DNA from 4 places in the Psychrosphaera sp. genome. Region 2 is predicted to be linked to each of the others. Evidence: predicted binding sites of a transcription regulator. Region 2 holds the regulator's gene; each other region holds the start of a gene.

Region 1 (4,745 bases), on a different contig from region 2:
CAAAAGCCCAACCAAAGCACTAATGGCACACAAAAAATCATTGGTAAATACAAGGTTAGATAAATGGTTTGTGGGCCAAGATCGACCGCAACACCTGTCCACTCAAAAAGTCGTGTAAGCATACCCATCGGAATGACCAATAGGCTTAAACAAAACCATATGATGAATAGGCGGCGAGTTTCACCACCTTTAGACCACATTTTTAGTGGTAAGAACCTTATAAACTGGTTACCAAGCGGCATTTCAATCTCTGCTTGGCCGTGTTTTAGGTTTTCATTTTCCATAAGCAGGTATTCTCCTACCCCTTTTGGTTCAAAACACCATCCTTAGAGTTTATCTCATTAAATCGATTCGGCACTTTATGTACCAAGGTTATTCTGTACAGATACAAAAAAGCTCGTTCTAGGACGAGCTTTTCTATCAAATACTTCTAATTAAGTTAGTGATGCTTATTCAGCTTCAGCTCTTAATTTTGCGCCTTGACGTTCAATTAAGTCTGCAACTTTGTGCATTGAACTTAGGTGCGCATAAATCGGGCCTAAGAAACCACGGCTACGAAGTTTAAGGAATTGCTCATCAGACAGCTCGTTTAACTTCTTCTCATCAACCATTAATAGACCGTTTAAGTTGTATTCACGCTCCATCACTTTTACGTTGATGTTTTTAGGAACAAGTAGCTCCATTTCTTCTAATGCTTCGATGAATGCACGTGTTACTTTTTCGTTTTCGACGTAAGACATCAATGCTTTTTTGCGCTCTAACAAGTGCTCTGTTTCTGAACCATCTTCATTGAATAGCGCTTGGCCTTCTTTTTCACTTACGATGTCACTTGCCATGTTAATTGCGATTGCAAAGCGGTTTTCGTCTTCTTGGTGAGGAATAACGCTTAATGGTACGTGTGTGTAGCGAGCTGGAACGTAACGAGCCGCCCATTTGTTTTCTTCTGTAACGAATAAGTTTGTGTTTTGCTCAACACCTAAAATAACAACAGGGAATGTTGCGCCTGCTTTTTCGTCTTTTACAAAAACAACTGGGAATTCAGCTGCCGCTAATGCGAATTCTTGAACTACAACACCAAGAGCATGTTGGTTTTTTAGATCTTCAACGCTTTTCTTTGGCGCAATTTTTACGTTTCTGTGCGTTTCGTTGTGTAATGCTTGATAATCAGTTGCCATGAGGCCTTCTCCAAAAAGTTCCATGCGCTATGTCGCGCTTAAATATTATTATTCTTTGTCTAACAGTATATCTGTACAACCCTTTGCGCATTTTAAACTGAGTTGCTCATCGGCACTCGAAAGTAAAACTGGTTGCTGACATGTAGGACATTTAACGGGTTTGCCTGCTAATACATTTTTAATCATTGCTTTTTGCTTGTTAAATGTATTTGCAGAAAGTTTGTTCAAGGATGAAAAGTCCATCTGTGTTTTCTACATGTTGATAACTTAGAATCTACATGAGGACAATAAGCTAAAATTAAAGCGCGTCGCAACAGAAAAAACGGATTTATTTTTTACTTGGTGATATTTCAGCCACATTTAGGTCCTGTGGCTATATAAAGTATGCGTTTTATAACATCAGAAGTGAATTTGTAGTGGATTGCTTTTGATTAGAGAATTAAATCCCCATCATTGCCAAACGGTCGATCACCTCTCTGGTTATGCGTTCTAAGGTAGGGTGTTCTGAAGCGAACCGAGCTTCGAGCGCTAACAACTGTGACTCTATTGTTTGCTCGGCTTGAAGCTCATTAGACTTTATCATTTCACTGACTTGGCGATCTAACTCACGAACTTGCTCAATGACTTGTGGATCAACATTTTTGGTTGTTTCTAACTCGGCATGTAACTTAGCTAACGAGTCTACAAGATCGGACGGTAACATGACTTACTCCTCTGTCTAAACCTAACTTAAGCTTAGACAGGAAGTAATAAAATGTGAAATCACAAATCACTATTTAGGTTTAGTAATTTACAGGTCAAAGGAAACACTATATCCAGCATATAATTTCACTTCTTCTGTTTCATCAATGTCTACATCCGTAATTTGAACCTTAGACAAGCCAACATTAAATCCTTTGTAACCATACTCTACTTTTAAATCGAGGGAGTTATTGTCAAATGCGTCGCCCGAGTAATGGCCAACATGAAAAGTCACACCACTATCATCATCAATCGGCAGCTCATAACCAGCTTCCAAATAAAGTGTATCGCCAAAATCTAGACCATCTGCCTCTGCAAGCACCCATGCACCAACAGAGAATTGACCCAAACTCGCCAATGCATATATCTCAGAGAAGTTTAAGTCTGTCGCTCCTGGATAAAGATAAATGATATATCCCAAGTCATAATCTACATCACCACTTGTAAAAGCATAGCCACCGTACAAATCAACTTCCGCATCAGCACCATCTACAGTAGACGCCCAAGTACCAACATAAAAACCATCTTCTGATGCCCAATCCAGACCACCAAACACCGCAGGGTCGCCGTCTGTTTGTTCAAAACCACGCCACAAATAATTTGAAGTAACACCAACATTCGCCGATGTTTCGGCAATAGCCGATACAGGTGTAAATAATGAAGAGGCTATAATTGTTGCCACTGACAGTGATAAAGCTTTTAATTTCATATCGATGTTCCCTTTTATTTTTTATATTCTTAAGTTGTTCTATTTTTTTAAATTAATTAGGCTTGCAGACCGCAACCTTGTTAGCATGGTTTTAATTCATAATTAGAACGTAACAATTTTTGTGCCCAAGGCTATCCAATTGAAAAACATAGACTTTTGTTTAGGCTGGTTTTTTTGAGTTGTTTTTTTGAGCTATTTTGGTGCGAGCGCATCCTTATTTGGTGCTTTTCCAAACAAACTTTTTAGGAAAATTATGGCAAACGAATATATTTTATCTCCCTCTATTCTCTCGGCAGACTTTGCAAAATTAGGCGATGAAGTTAATGAGGTGTTAGCAGCTGGATGCCAGTGGGTTCATTTTGATGTGATGGATAATCACTATGTGCCAAACTTGAGTTTTGGTTCGATGATTTGTAAAGCACTAAAAGAGCACGGAATTGATGCCCCAATTGATGTTCACTTAATGGTTGAGCCTGTTGATGACATGATTGAGCAATTTGCCAAGGCTGGCGCAGACCTGATCACTATCCACCCTGAAGCGACAAAACATCTACACCGTTCATTAATGTTAATTAAAGACGCAGGATGTAAAGCCGGTATTGCCCTCAATCCGGGCACGCCAATTGAGGTGTTGGATGAAGTTTTGCCACTTATCGATATTGTATTGGTCATGTCGGTAAACCCTGGCTTTGGTGGTCAAGCATTCATCCCGGCTAGCCTTGATAAAATAAAGCGTCTTCGCGCCAAAATAGACCAATCAGGATATTCGATACGCATCTCAGTTGACGGTGGTGTAAACCAAGACAATGTCCGAGAAATTGCCGATTGTGGTGCGGACACATTCGTAATGGGCTCGGCAATATTCAATGCCGAAAACCGAGCGGCCAGAGTCGCCCAAATTATCGCCAACTTAGCCTAATTAATCCTTCAATTCGTTGCGCCAATTTGTAATCGGGTTACAATGGCGCACTTTTTAAACGTAACTAACTTCAAAACGGCAAAAACAATGACAAGTACAGTACTCAGTGGTATTCAACCAACAGGCGGCATGACAATCGGTAACTACATTGGTGCAATCAATCAATGGCGTACGATGCAAGATGACAATGACTGCTATTTTATGTTGGTCGACTTACACGCTTTGACCGTGCGTCAAGAGCCCGAAGTACTAAAAAGTCGTGTATTAGATGGCGTTGCATTATATACCGCGTGCGGTATCGACCCAGATAAGTCTGCGTTATTTGTTCAATCTCATGTTCGCGAACACGCTCAGTTAGCGTGGGTACTCAACTGCTATGCGCAAATGGGTGAATTAAACCGAATGACTCAGTTTAAGGATAAATCCTCAAAGCACAGCAACAATGTTAACGTTGGTTTGTTCAGTTATCCTGTTCTACAAGCGGCTGACATTTTACTTTACCAAGCTGATCGCGTACCGGTGGGTGAAGACCAAAAGCAACACTTAGAGCTGACTCGTGATATTGCGACTCGTTTTAACAACTTATATGGCGACGTTTTCACAGTTCCAGATCCGCAAATTCCTCAGTTTGGTGCACGTGTAATGAGCCTTCAAGATCCATTGAAGAAGATGTCAAAGTCTGATGACAATCCAAATGGTTACATCATGTTATTAGATGAGCCAAAGAAGATTGAGAAAAAGCTGAAAAAAGCAGTGACTGACTCTGACGAGCAAGCTCGTATTTACTTTGATACAGAAGAAAAGCCAGGTGTCTCAAACTTACTGACCTTACTAAGTGTCGCAACTGGCCAAAGCATTGAGCAACTTGTACCAGCGTACGAAGACAAAATGTACGGTCACCTGAAAAAAGACACAGCAGAAGCCGTTGTCGCTATGATCGAACCAATTCAGGCTCGATTCAAAGAAATTCGTGATGACCAAACTGAATTAGAACGCATCATGAAAATTGGTGCAGAGAAAGCATCGATCAAGGCTGAAAAAACACTAACTTCAGTTTACGATGCACTTGGACTTGTTAGTCGTCCATAACCATAAGTGTCCAATAGCGTCGTCATTCAAGCATTTCTTTTAGTGTCGACGCTGCCTTTTATCTCACTGATAGACGTCCCCAAATGCTTTTAATGATCGACAACTACGACTC
Region 2 (4,745 bases):
AATACGTTTACCAAGGTATGGAGACCAAAACGATTGGTTACCAGGAATTGTGTAACGATTTGAACGTTTCCCCAAACCAAGTTGCCTTTATTGGCGACGACTTTCCTGACCTACCTGTAATGAATCAAGTTGGCTTGGCCGTTTCTGTTAGTGATGGTCACCCTTACGTTAAGCAGTGTGCTGACTATGTTACCGTAACACCTGGTGGCAAAGGTGCAGTTAGAGAGCTGACAGACTTGATCATTATGGCTCAACAAGGCGCAGAGTACATTACGTCGGCCGTCTCAGGAACAAGTAGCTAATGCGTTTCCGTTTTATAGTCATAACCTTGTTCATTGGTATCAGCCTTTACTTATGGTATCCGGCGTTCCATGATAGTGACGAACAAATCGATGAAGCAGAGGCGGTCTTAATCCCTGATTTTACTGCACGGTTATTACATCAAGAGCTTTTTGACAATAACGGTAAACTCAAAGAAGAAGTGTTTTCACAAAAAATGGAACACTTTGCAGACTTAAATCTGACCTACTTTGAGCAGCCCGAATTTATCATTTATCAAGATGACCAGCCCTACTGGCGGTTGTCAGCGCAAGTCGGCAACATGCAAGATGGTCGGCTAGTATTAAATGAAGATGTCCAAATGGTGCAATTAAATGACAATGAACTGGTAAATTCGATAAACACCTCTTACATCGAAATAGATCTAAATTCACAATTAGTCACCACAGACAAAAGGTTTGTGATAAAAGGCGTAAATACAACCATTGTTGGTCATGGATTACGCGCAGACCTCAAAGTGGGTCGCTTGCAAATGACAAAACACGTAGAAACGATTCTCAAAGGAAGTTAACTAAATGAAGTTAAACAACATTCTAATTCTAACGTTGGTGTTATTTTTTACGCCTTTAAGTCAGGCTATAAATGATGACTTGCAAATCAAATCGACAGAGCAAGATTTAAACTTTAAGAAAAACACCATGTTTTTTAAAGGTAATGTCATCATCAATCAAGGTAATATGAAAATTGCCGCGGATGAGCTTTACGTTGTAACAAAAGACGGTGTCGGTGAAAAACTTATCGCCAAAGGTAATCCCGCCACATTTACGCAAATAAACCCAGAAGGAGATGACTTAGAAGCTAATGCTAACGAAGTTGTCTACTTAGTTAACGATCGAATCTTAGAACTTAAGGGGAGCGCCAAATATCGTCAGGGCGGCTCGTTCGTTGACAGTGCAAACGGTAACATTACTTTTGATTTAGTTCGCCAACGTGTAAAAGCAATAGGCGATACTGAAAACGGTGGCCGTGTCACCACAACTATTAAAATCAAGCCAAAATCAAAAGACGACTCAGAGAATAACTAATGACGAAATTGGTAGCACAGCATTTAGCCAAAGCCTACAAAAACAGACAAGTCGTTAAAGACGTAAGTCTATCTGTTGAAGCCGGTCAGGTTGTCGGTTTACTAGGGCCAAACGGCGCAGGTAAAACAACAACGTTTTATATGATTGTTGGCCTTGTGCCGAACGACAAAGGCTTGATACAGCTCGACGACATTGACCTGAGTCACGAACCGATGCACGTTCGAGCTCGCAAAGGAATTGGTTATTTACCACAAGAGTCGTCAATATTTAGAAAATTAACGGTTTCTGAAAACATCATGTCTGTGCTGCAAATGCGCAAGGACATAGACGCAAACCAGCAAGCAGACTTACTTGATGATTTAATTGCCGAATTTCACATCGACCACATCCGTGACAGTCAAGGAATGGCGCTGTCTGGTGGTGAACGTCGCCGAGTTGAAATCGCGCGTGCACTTGCCGCCGATCCGAAGATTATTTTACTCGACGAACCGTTTGCAGGCGTTGATCCAATTTCAGTCATCGACATCAAAAAGATCATCCAACAACTGACAGCAAAAGGCATCGGTGTATTAATCACTGACCACAATGTTCGAGAAACACTTGATGTCTGCGAAAAAGCCTATATCGTTAGTCATGGAGAGCTGATTGCTGAAGGTACGCCTGCTGAAGTACTAGAAAGTGAGATTGTTAAGCAAGTTTATCTTGGTGACCAGTTTAAACTTTGATAATTTATACAACAAGAAAGTTAATTAAGTCAGTAAGTTCCGGGAATAAATGAGACCAACACTACAACTCAAAATGGGTCAGCAGTTAACAATGACCCCACAGCTGCAACAAGCGATTCGTTTGCTGCAATTGTCGTCTTTGGAACTGCAACAAGAAATTCAAGAAGCGCTAGATAGCAACCCATTGCTCGAATCAGAAGATGACTCTAATTACGACAGCGCTCCGGAGTCATCAGACAATACAGACGACAACTTTCAAGCTGAATCGGCACAGGAGTCACTCAACGGGAGCAATGACGACGCAGGCGATGATATCGAGTGGACCAAAGACGAGATAAGTACCAACGAAGCACTCCAGGATCAGACGATAAGCGACGACCTGCCAACAGACTCTTCTTGGGACGATTACATGAGTGCTGCACCTGCTAGTTCTGGTCCAGCTTATGAAGGTGAAGATACGGTTTATCAAGGTGAGACCACCACTAATATCCAAGATCACCTGCGCTGGCAGTTAAACCTCTCACCATTTTCCGATGATGACCTTGCTATTGCGACAGCAATCATCGACGCCATTGATGAAAAAGGATTTTTAACCGTATCTGCAGAAGATATTGTCGAAGCAGTTGATATTGAAGACGTCGAAATCGAAGAAGTCGAAGCCGTTTTAAAACGTGTACAGAATTTTGACCCTATCGGTGTTGCCTGTCGTGGGCTGCAAGAGTGTATGGTTGTTCAATTAAAACAATACAGCGATGATACACCGTGGAAACAAGAAGCCATTGACCTTATTCAAGAACACATCGACTTATTGGCCAACCGCGACTATCGCACCATCATTCGCAAGACAAAACTAAAAGAAAACGACTTAAAAGAAACCTTAGAACTTATCCAACAACTCAATCCAAATCCGGCTAGCATTGTCATCAAAGATGAAATTGATTATGTAATTCCGGACGTTAGCGTCGTTAAGAAAAAAGGTCGTTGGATTGTTGAGCTAAATTCCAATTCTATGCCTAAAATTAAAGTGAACGAACAATATGCTTCGTTGTCTAAAACGGCAAAGAACAATTCCGATGCACAATTTGTTCGTTCTCATTTACAAGAAGCTAAGTGGTTTATCAAAAGTTTGGAAAGTAGAAACGACACCTTGTTAAAAGTATCTAATTGCATTGTGCAACAACAACAAGCATTTTTCGAGTATGGGCCAGAAGCAATGAAGCCTATGGTACTCAACGACGTGGCAGAAATGGTTGATATGCATGAGTCCACGATCTCTCGTGTGACCACGCAAAAGTACATGCACACTCCTAGAGGAATATTTGAACTCAAATACTTCTTCTCAAGTCACGTAAGTACCGAAAACGGTGGTGAGTGTTCCTCAACCGCTATCCGTGCATTAATTAAAAAATTAGTCGCCGCTGAAAACCAAGCAAAACCGCTCAGTGACAGTAAAATTGCTGATATTCTGGCCGAACAGGGCATCCAAGTAGCCAGAAGAACTATCGCAAAATACCGGGAATCGTTAAACATTCCCCCTTCAAACCAAAGAAAACGATTAGTGTAGTTTCACTATTCAATCAAAAGAAGGAAGAGCATATGCAAATTAACCTAACTTGTCGTCATGTCGATGCAACAGAGTCCCTAAAAGATTATGTTGATACGAAATTTGCAAAACTAGAACGTCATTTTGATCATATTAATAACGTCCATGTGATTTTAGACGTAGAAAAGCTAATTCAACGCGCAGAAGCGACCATGCATGTTAATGGAGGTGAGCTTTTTGCAACCTCAGAGCACAGTGACATGTATGCAGCGATTGATTCTTTAATTGATAAACTAGACCGACAGGTCAAAAAACATAAAGAGAAGTTAACTCGTCATTAGAGGACCATTGAGCTGGCGCACATCGCCAGCTCTCGGCAATCGACCCGAGTATATTTAGGAGCGCTATGGACTGCACTCCTTAACCCATCTTTTGAAGTAAAATCAAAAGAACGAAGCAGTATTAAAGCCATGAAATTAAAAGTACTCTTGCAACCAGAATGCACCAAAGTGCTTTCCGATTGCCAAAGCAAAAAGAAAATTCTCGAGCACATTGCTGAGATAGCAAGTAGTCAATCTCCAGAACTGAATTGTACCGAAGTACTGTCCAGCCTTCTGAATCGTGAAAAGCTTGGAAGTACAGGAATAGGGAATGGAGTGGCGATTCCTCACGGTAAAATCAAAGCCGACGGCTCTCCAGTGGCAGTTTTGTTAGTTAGTCACCCAGCTGTTAAGTATGATGCCATAGACAATCGCCCCGTCGATGTGTTTTGTGCATTGCTTGTCCCAGAAGATCAATGTGACGTACACCTACAAACGTTAGCAAGCATCGCTGAAATCTTTGACAATAAAGAGATTTTACGTAAGATTCGTAGTGCGAAGACGGATAATGACCTATATCAAATAATTGAAGCCGCGTAATATGCATATTTTTATTGTGAGTGGCCGTTCAGGCTCAGGGAAGACAGTTGTACTTAGGGTTTTAGAAGACTTAGGGTATTACTGCGTAGACAATTTACCAGTAAACCTGCTACCTGCACTTTCGCACTCACTGGCAACTAACTATCCACAAGTTGCTGTCAGCATTGATGTTCGTAACATCCCGAGCTCAGAA
Region 3 (4,745 bases), on a different contig from region 2:
ATAACGCGGTAAAGCCCAGTGCGTAAAAGTTTAAGGTTTCGGTGTAAAAGAAGGCGATAACTAAAATAGCACCGATATCGTCAATAATCGCCAATCCAGTAAGAAATGAAAATGCCGCAATAGGTACACGGCCACCGAGAAGAGCAAGAACACCAACAGCAAATGCGGTATCTGTCGCCATGGGTATTCCCCAACCTGCTTCAAATGGTGTCCCTGCATTAAAGGCGTAAAAAATCAGTGCTGGAAATACCATTCCTGCACCAGCGGCTGCCAATACAGGTGTCAGATTTCCCGGCTTACTGAGCTCGCCGACTAATACCTCTCTTTTAATCTCCATACCCAATAACAAGAAAAACAAAGCCATTAAACCATCGTTTATCCAGTGAAGAAGGCTCATCTGATAAAGAGTGTCATTAATGGCAAAACCAACATAAGTATGAAAGAAATCTACCAGCGTATTTGAACCTCCTAAGTTGGCAATCAACAAAGCTAAAATAGTGAACAAAAATAGCATCTTACTACTGGTTGTTTGATCGTGAATAAATCGTTGAAAAGGATGAAGAACCTTTTCAACCTTTCTTTCTATATCAGGAACATCGGCAGTATTGTTTTCATTTAATGGATTATTGTTCATTACAACTCAGTTCCTTTTTTTGTGAGCATGACGTCAATGTATCAAGAGCGTCGATATAAATTGCAGTGATGTCAGCCAACCAGCGCTTTACTTCCTTTTGTTCAGCTTGACCTGATGCTTGCTGTAACAGCTGCATATTGCGCTTTTCAATTTGGAGGCGTTGCTCTAGTAACGACAAGTGTGGTTGCGCGGGATTCCCCGCTTGTAACTGTTCAAATTTACTATCCCACTCGAAGGATAGTTCACTAATCCAGCTTTGCCCCTCTGAAGATACCGGAACTTGGTTAGCTCTATTGCGTAGAGTTTTAAAAACATCTGCAACTTTTAATAAGGCATGTTTTACTGTCAGGTCACTCACAAACGTGGCGAGCTGGTAATAAAATTCGCTTGCCTCATTGAATTGAAGAGACAATGAATTTTTCAAACTATTCATTGTATGCACCTCGGCTTTACTACTTTGACTTACTTACTCTTTTATTTAGATATGACTAAGCCAACTCTGTGCCAACCTATTTATCGATATAAAAGATCAAACAAGTCATTAACTTATAAAATCTAAGTCTTATTTTTGATACACAGACCGGCTCCCATTATGAAGTAATAACACCCTTGTCCTGTAAAAATTACAGCCTAAATAGATTTCACTTCAAAAAATTCGCTTTTCTACAAAGCTAATCCATACTTATCAGTAACTTATCAGTCCGGCACAGTTTTGGCTTAGTTAAGTAGGTCCAAACGAGAATCATCAAGGAGAAACTATGTACGTAGAGTACATTTATGGGTTAGTTAGCTTGTTATTAATCGCATTAGCAACCATGGTAAACAGTGTTGTTGCTGCTGTTTTGTTGTGCTGGATTGGACTGTCTTTGTTTTTAGTCTTTATCGCATACCTCACCAAACAGCCCAAAATATTCAGAAAGCGCTCCGATGGTTCTATCCCCTCTATTATCAGGGTTTTGTTCTTCCCTTTTATGTTTGGCGTTCAGTTGTACAACAAAATTGAAAAGGCGAAAGACTCAAAATCAAACCGACATTTTGTCCATCATATTAAAGATGATATTTATTTGGCGAGTCGATTAAGTGCCGATGAAGCACTCACTCTGGACGATCAAAATATAGGAGCAGTATTAGATGTTACTTGTGAGTTTGATGCTTTAGATTGGAGTAGTCATTTCATGGACATTGATTATCTCAATATTCCGATTTTGGATCACCAAAGCCCAACCAAAACCCAATTGCGACAAGCACTAAATTGGATGGACTCTAAACGTTCTCAGGGCAAACCAGTGCTGGTGCATTGCGCGTTGGGACGGGGTCGTTCATTGTTCTGTGTTGCGGCATACTTATTAGCAAAACATCCGGATCTAAGTCCAAGAGAGGTGCTCGAAAGTATAACCGATATTCGAAGTCAAGCTGGTTTAAACAAGAGCCAGTTAAAGCGACTAATAAAATATCGAGAAGAGGGAATCATTAAACTATTCAGCCCAGCTTGGGTAATTGGAAACCCAGTTTCTGGTAAAGGAAAATGGCCAAAACACCGAGCGGAAGTTGAAAATCGCTTAGGTGAACAGTTTAATCTTCAAGTCGTTGAGACCACACCTGAAACAAATGCCCAAGAATTAGCAGAACAAGCCAAAAACGCCGGGGCAAGCGTCGTTATTGCGGCTGGAGGTGATGGTACATTGGCTGAAGTCGCCTCTGTCCTCGTTGGGACGGACATAAAGTTTGGTATTTTACCCATGGGCACAGCCAACGCGCTAGCTCACAGTCTATATGGAGTAGAAAGCAAGCTTATTCCGGTTGATACCGCCCTTGAGCACATTTTAGAGGGTAAAGTAACACCAATCGATACCGCTGTTTGTAACAACAAGACAATGTTACTTGTAGCAGCATTAGGAATAGAAGAGCAAATGATAAAAAAAGCAGACCGCAGTGCCAAAAATAAACTCGGCCAATTTGCTTATTTACATGGGTTTTGGCAAGCCTTACATGAAAACGCCCCCATGACATTAATGGTCCAGTTTGACGACGAGCCTGCTCAGTCTATACATACATCGAGTATGGCCATTGCCAATGCTGCACCTTTAACGACCCTTCTAGCCCAGGGAGAAGGTGAACCAGACTATACCGATGGGCTCCTTAATATTACCTGGTTAGAACCAACGGAAAACCCGATAGAAAAAGTCGTTGATGTGGCCAGTTTATTAGCGGCCGGATTTTCTAGTGATGTAAACGAAGCAATAAAAACCAGAACAGCCCAAAAGATTCATATTCAAGCGGAGTCTGAAGTGGGTTATGTTATTGACGGTGAAACTTATGCTTGTGATTCCGTTAAGGTTTCTATCAAACCATCATCTTTAAATGTATTGTTGTCATCAGTAATTCATTAATTCACATTACGCAACACAAGGAGAAGTATTATCGTGTTTAAAAAAATGGCCTGTTGGTTACCGTTGGTTTTTAGCCTTTGTTTTGATCAAACTGCCTATGCAGAAGCACTGACAAATGGCAAAACTCCTGTGCTCGCTCAAAAAGACAAACTAGAAACTCGTGTTATCAGTAACCCTTTCACCTTATTGCAACACAACAGAAACTACCTATTGCCAGTCACCTATGTCACTAACCCAAGTGTGACCAATGTGAATGGTTTAACGGAAGAAAACGTTGATAACTTTGAAGCAAAATTTCAATTAAGTATCAAAATGCCGATCTTTAGTGATGAGCAAGGTACTGGACTATACGCGGCTTTAACGACGGTTTCTTTCTGGCAAGTATACAATTCTGATGCGTCCAAACCATTTCGTGAAACAGATTATGAACCTGAGGTTTTCTATAGCATCCGGGATGAAATTAATTTATGGAGCTTTCAAGTAAACGAGCTTCGCTTTGGTTTTAATCATCAATCTAATGGTCAAGATATGTTTAATTCGAGGAGCTGGAATCGTTTATTTGCGCAAGCTATTCTTAATGATGAAACCAGTTACTATTCACTAAAGGTTTGGGCGCGAATTCCTGAAAATGAGAAAGACAGTGAGCTTGATCCAACCGGCGACGACAACCCAGACATTACCGATTATTTGGGTAATTTTGAGTTTGAATACGGCTATGAGCACAAAGAATTTAAGTGGTATGCAGTGTGGCGAAATAATTTAGATTTTGATCAAAACCGCGGGGCAATAGAACTAAACTTAAATTATCAGTTTTCTAAAAAGTACGGTGTTTTGGTTCAATACTTTAATGGTTATGGAGATTCACTAATCGAATACAACCAGCATCAACAGCGCCTTGGACTTGGCGTACAGTTGAGCTTTATCTAAACAAAGGAGCAAATATGTTTATCAGTTTAAAAAGCATAATTGGCCATAAAGTCGTGGCTATAGACGGTGAGTTGGGCATCGTCAGTGACTTATTATTCTCTGAGAAAAACGGTGCAATCCGCTACTTTGTTATCGATCCACAAAGGTGGAACCCATTGAGCCAACGGGTATTGATCTCGCCCGTGTCAGTTTACTACATTAATGTTGAGAACAAGCAAGTGTTCTTATCCATCACTCAGGAGCAGGTAAAATCTAGCCCTGGCGTCGAAGAACACGAAACCGTTTCAAGGCATTTCGAAGCCAAACTGTACCAACACTATGGTTATGGATACTACTGGATGGGCACTGATCTTTGGGGGATAAGCTCAGATCCAATGATGTTAAAAGGCTCAATCAATGACGACCAGCAAACAGATAGTGAAACAATAGAGGCAGACATTGATTTGCGCTCAGTAAATGAGGTTACACGATATTCATGTACTGCAGCAGATGAATCTCAGCATGGTTTCGCAGATATTATTACCAACACCCGACGGTGGTCTATTCCTTATTTTGTCGTTGATATCGAAGCTGAACTGCTACACAACAATCTAGCCGTTGTTAAGTGGCAGGCCATTGACAAGATAAGTTGGAAGTCACAGTCCGTCAGTATTAAATTGAACAAACATCAACTGTCGGCCAACCCTCACTTTGACCCTTATGCAATCAATAGTGATGAGTTTTTGGCTATGATGAATGTCTCACCTACCGACCTTGAGTAGTGCTAGGTGAGTATTTTTATTATTCTTCGGTAT
Region 4 (4,745 bases), on a different contig from region 2:
TCATCTGTCTGCAAGACGAATGGACAATAAGCCAAACCAAGTCTGTATATCTGTTGAAGACAATGGACCGGGCATCAAATCTGATGTCATTGATAAAATATTTGAACCGTTTTATACCACCCGTTCGCAGGGTACAGGTCTTGGCCTGTCCGTTGTTAAAACGGTCGCTCAAGCTCATCAAGGTAATGTAGAAGTCACCAACAAACCGTCAGGTGGTGCCATATTCTCAATTTATTTACCGATTAAATTAGCACCACAAAATGATATTCAGCGTGCAGAATCACAACGTCAGGAGGTATTAGCATGAGCCAATCTCAAGTACTAGTTGTTGAAGACGACTCGGGTCTACGTGAAGCATTAGTTGATACACTTTCTATTGCTGGCTACTCGGTCATTGAGGCCGACTCTGCTGAAATGGCATTAGTCAAACTCAAAGAAACGGTGATCGATATAATCGTATCGGATGTCCAAATGGGCGGGCTAAGCGGATTGGATTTATTAAAGTCAGTCAAAAAGCTTTATCCAAATACGCCATTTTTATTAATGACGGCCTATGCAACGATTGATCATGCGGTAGAAGCGATGAAGTATGGCGCGATTGATTACATGGCCAAGCCTTTTGCACCAGAAGTATTGCTTAATATGGTGGGACGATACGCCCCTGTTAAGCAACCAGAAAAACACAACCCAGTTGTTGCAGATGCAAAAAGTATTGAACTACTAAAACTAGCTTCGAGAGTTGCGGCATCTGATGCGTCCGTTATGATCACTGGGCCGAGTGGCTCTGGTAAAGAAGTGATGGCACGTTATATTCACGATCAATCAAGTCGTGCCGACCATGATTTTATTGCAATTAACTGCGCTGCGATCCCAGATAATATGTTGGAAGCAACTTTATTTGGTTATGAAAAAGGCGCCTTTACTGGTGCAGTGCAAGCTTGCCCTGGTAAGTTTGAACAAGCACAACACGGCACTATTTTGTTAGATGAAATCACCGAAATGGATTTAAATCTTCAAGCAAAATTATTGCGTATATTGCAAGAGCGCGAAGTAGAGCGCCTTGGCAGCCGCAAAACAATTAAACTTGATGTCAGAGTATTGGCAACGTCTAACCGTGATTTGATGGCGGCCGTTCAAGAGGGCAAGTTCAGAGAAGATTTGTATTATCGACTTAACGTGTTTCCAATTAAGTGGTTACCACTGGCTGAGCGCAAAGATGACCTATTGCCAATTACGGCGCATTTATTACAACGCTATTGTGTAGAACAAGGTCGTTCTATTCCTGAGTTGAGCGCGGCAGCTCAAGCTAAACTTCTTACGCATCATTGGCCAGGAAATGTTCGCGAACTGGATAATGTTATTCAGCGTGCACTGATTTTGTGTGCGGGTGATAGTATCGAAGCCGATCACATTTTGGTTGAAGAAGTGGCTGTTGATAATATCGCGGCGAATATTCAAGCCTCAAGCAACTCATCATCTTCAGCTGCCAATGGTACAGATCCAAATGGCTTTAAATCCGAAATACGCGACCAAGAGAACCGAATTATTCTGGACGCATTGCAAGCCTGTCATGGCAAGCGAAAAGATGTTGCGGAAAAGCTCGGGATTAGTCCTCGGACACTAAGATATAAACTAGCCAAAATGCGTGAGCAGGGGATTGAAGTTCCAGCCTAACGCACTTTGCAAGTGATTGGTGTTGAAGCGTGATTTAAAGCACAACTTTAAATTAATTTATTTAAACACCCCATTTAACAAAATTAAAACCTGTTAAGCTCCTGTCCACTGTTGCTCGTCCTGATAGAGCGCAGTGGACTTTTTTCATTCTGTTTTTGAACAGTGTCAAAGACCTGTCACTCCTCCTTTACTGTTTTTGTATTTCAACTTTAACTTAACTTGTTGATTTTATTGGTAAATAAGTTGGCACCTTTTGTGCTTTGTTCATTTAGGTAATTAGATTCCCAAGTGAGGAAAGACGAATGAACATTCAAGCGAACAACTTATACGCAGAACTTCAATCGATGGCGTCCCAAGCGACTGGCCAAACGATTCGTCCAAACAATGACATTAATCCTTTTAACCAAGTTCAAAAGGTAAATAATCCGTCATCAGCCAACTTTGGTGAACTACTTAAGCAAGCAGTGGACAACGTGAACGACCTCCAAGCCAAATCCGGCGAGTTGAAAAACGCCGTTGAGATGGGCGACCGTTCAGTATCACTTGCTGAAGCTATGATTGCATCTTCGAAGGCTGGCGTTGCATTTGAGGCAACGGTTCAAGTTCGAAATAAGTTAGTTGAATCATACAAAACTATTATGAGTATGCCGGTTTAAGCATAGGCTTATCGGCTTTAAGTTTTTGACGTTAGTGTCGTTGTAACGAATAGAGAATTAAGGGTTTAACGTGGCAGACGAATTATCAACTCAAGTAGCAGCGCCAGGCCAAGATATTGGTAATGATATGGTGTCGCTCAACGGAGATGGCGATAATATTGAAGAGCAAAAATCTGGCTTTTTAAGTGCCGTTTCAAGCGCCGAAGTGTTGCGTCAAGGTGCCTTGATTTTGGCCTTGGTCATTTGTATCGCCATTACCATCATTATTTTTATGTGGTCACGTGAACCTGAAATGCGTCCGTTAGGCCAGTTTGAAACCGAACAGTTAATTGAAACACTCGATTATTTAGACGCCCAGAAAATTGAATACGTGTTAGAGCAAAACACGATTAAAGTTCCATCCGACCAATATCAAGACATTAAGTTGTCATTGGCTCGTGGTGGTTTAAACCAAGGACCGTCTGAAGGTGCAGACATTCTAATGCAAGACACTGGTTTTGGTGTCAGTCAGCGCATGGAAACTGAGCGATTGAAACACAGCCGAGAGCAGCAACTTGCACGCACAATTGAAGAACTAAATTCGGTTAGTCGTGCACGAGTTTTGCTAGCGATTCCAAAACAAAATATTTTTGCTCGCCATACTAAGGAACCATCAGCGACGGTGGTCGTCACTCTTAAACGCGGTCGTATGCTCAAAGCAGAAGAAACTGACAGCATTGTCGACATTGTCGCATCGGCCGTACAAGGTTTGTCTACGACTCGAGTAACCGTTACCGACCAAAATGGCCGTTTACTAAATTCTGGGTCACAAAACTCTTTATCAGCGTTATCACGCAAGCAGTTCGAAATTGAACAAAAGCGCGAAGATGAGTACTTACAAAAAATTAATGCGATTTTGTCACCTGTTATCGGTATGGAAAATTATACTGCCCAGGTAGACGTGACAATGGATTTTACTCAAGTTCAAGAAACTCAAAAAACCTATAACCCTGATTTACCTGCAATTCGAAGTGAAATGCTGATTGAAGAAAACCAAACAGGGTCAGGACCAATTGGTATTCCAGGTGCGTTATCTAATCAACCACCTCTTGAGTCTGATATTCCTGAAGAAGCGGGTGGTGCCAATGCCCGTGGCGCGACAGGTCGTTCACACAAAGAGCAAACTCGTAACTACGAACTAGATCAAACAATCAGTCACAAACAAAACCAAACAGGCGTTGTCCGTCGTCTCAGTGTTTCAGTGGCGGTAGATTATATTCGCACAACTGGTGAAGATGGTACGGTTCAGCAAATCCCTCGTTCGCAACAAGCGCTAGTGAATTTACGTCGTTTACTTCAAGGTGGTATTGGCTTTGATATGACGCGCGGCGATACATTAGAGGTCGTGACGATCCCATTCAATAAAGCAGATGTGATGTCAGAGATCGAAGTGCCTTTATATCAACAAGAATGGTTCCAGCCGATGATCAAGACATTGGCCGCCATGGTCGTCATCATTGTGCTAATTATCTTCCTTGTTCGTCCATTATTGAACAAGTTACTAGCGCCAGAAGATACAACTGAGAAATACGAAGAAGAAGCGCTTGGTGGTGTAGACTTAGGTGATGAAGCGCTGGATATGCTGAATACCGAATTTGATGAAAAAGATATCGGCTTCTCTGCTGACGGTACGTTACAATTACCAGACTTACATGGTGACGAAGACTTATTGAAAGCAGTCAGAGCGTTAGTTGCGAATGAACCAGAGCTGTCTTCGCAAGTGGTTAAAGGGTGGTTATTAGAAGATGAATGATGTCGTTGAAGCACAACAACAGCAGCAACAACAGCCTACGTTTGATGTAGACAAACTAGAAGGCGTTGAAAAAGCCGCTATATTACTTTTGAGCTTATCTGAAGAAGACGCCGCTCAAATCCTTAAACACCTTGAGCCAAAGCAGGTTCAGAAGGTCGGTATTGCGATGGCTCAGTTGGATGATCTGAGTCAAGACAAAATATCGGCGGTTCACAGCCTGTTTATCGAACAAATTCAAGATTACAGTACGATTGGTTTCCAATCGGAAGACTTCATTAAGAAAGCACTTACTGCTGCACTAGGTGAAGATAAAGCCGCGACGTTACTCGACCAGATCATTCTTGGTGGTGGTGCGAAAGGTCTAGATTCACTTAAATGGATGGACTCGAAGCAGGTTGCTAACATTATCCGCAACGAGCACCCGCAGATTCAAACGATTGTTTTGGCTTATTTAGCGCCTGATCAATCAGCAGAAATCTTGAGTCAATTTTCTGACAAAGTCCGTATCGACTTGACTATGCGTATTGCAAACTTAGAAGAAGTTCAGCCTGCCGCACTTCAAGAACTCAACGAGATCATGGAGAAACAGTTTGCGGGTCAAGCGGGTGCACAAGCCGCTAAGA

What was found. The regulator sigma-54, encoded in region 2, starts transcription at its own class of promoters, with help from an activator protein. The targets are predictions, from matches to a motif close to GTTGGCACGNNNNTNGNNT.
Region 1: a site for sigma-54 is predicted at 2,736-2,754, ahead of AC4E96_RS02140 (TorF family putative porin). Genes of this name have one in related genera too.
Region 3: a site for sigma-54 is predicted at 1,335-1,353, ahead of AC4E96_RS05010 (diacylglycerol kinase family protein). Genes of this name have one in related genera too.
Region 4: a site for sigma-54 is predicted at 1,917-1,935, ahead of fliE (flagellar hook-basal body complex protein FliE). Genes of this name have one in related genera too.

What each region holds. Positions count from the first base shown of each region.
Region 1 covers NZ_CEYNSH010000004.1:51,296-56,040, reverse strand. The annotation lists gene AC4E96_RS02160 (GGDEF domain-containing protein) at 1-284, opposite strand, end outside; gene AC4E96_RS02155 (SapC family protein) at 450-1,175, opposite strand; gene AC4E96_RS02150 (hypothetical protein) at 1,224-1,418, opposite strand; gene AC4E96_RS02145 (DUF4404 family protein) at 1,615-1,878, opposite strand; gene AC4E96_RS02140 (TorF family putative porin) at 1,966-2,625, opposite strand; gene rpe (ribulose-phosphate 3-epimerase) at 2,879-3,544, shown strand; gene trpS (tryptophan--tRNA ligase) at 3,632-4,633, shown strand; gene AC4E96_RS02125 (anthranilate synthase component II) at 4,717-4,745, shown strand, end outside.
Region 2 covers NZ_CEYNSH010000008.1:25,218-29,962, forward strand. The annotation lists gene kdsC (3-deoxy-manno-octulosonate-8-phosphatase KdsC) at 1-302, shown strand, start outside; gene lptC (LPS export ABC transporter periplasmic protein LptC) at 302-850, shown strand; gene lptA (lipopolysaccharide transport periplasmic protein LptA) at 855-1,364, shown strand; gene lptB (LPS export ABC transporter ATP-binding protein) at 1,364-2,089, shown strand; gene AC4E96_RS03885 (RNA polymerase factor sigma-54) at 2,139-3,653, shown strand; gene hpf (ribosome hibernation promoting factor) at 3,686-3,973, shown strand; gene ptsN (PTS IIA-like nitrogen regulatory protein PtsN) at 4,103-4,552, shown strand; gene rapZ (RNase adapter RapZ) at 4,554-4,745, shown strand, end outside.
Region 3 covers NZ_CEYNSH010000011.1:26,769-31,513, reverse strand. The annotation lists gene nhaA (Na+/H+ antiporter NhaA) at 1-634, opposite strand, end outside; gene AC4E96_RS05015 (hypothetical protein) at 624-1,067, opposite strand; gene AC4E96_RS05010 (diacylglycerol kinase family protein) at 1,393-3,024, shown strand; gene AC4E96_RS05005 (phospholipase A) at 3,058-3,951, shown strand; gene AC4E96_RS05000 (PRC-barrel domain-containing protein) at 3,966-4,712, shown strand; gene AC4E96_RS04995 (sigma-54 interaction domain-containing protein) at 4,732-4,745, opposite strand, start outside.
Region 4 covers NZ_CEYNSH010000024.1:14,654-19,398, forward strand. The annotation lists gene AC4E96_RS08650 (sensor histidine kinase) at 1-307, shown strand, start outside; gene AC4E96_RS08655 (sigma-54-dependent transcriptional regulator) at 304-1,674, shown strand; gene fliE (flagellar hook-basal body complex protein FliE) at 1,977-2,330, shown strand; gene fliF (flagellar basal-body MS-ring/collar protein FliF) at 2,458-4,122, shown strand; gene fliG (flagellar motor switch protein FliG) at 4,115-4,745, shown strand, end outside.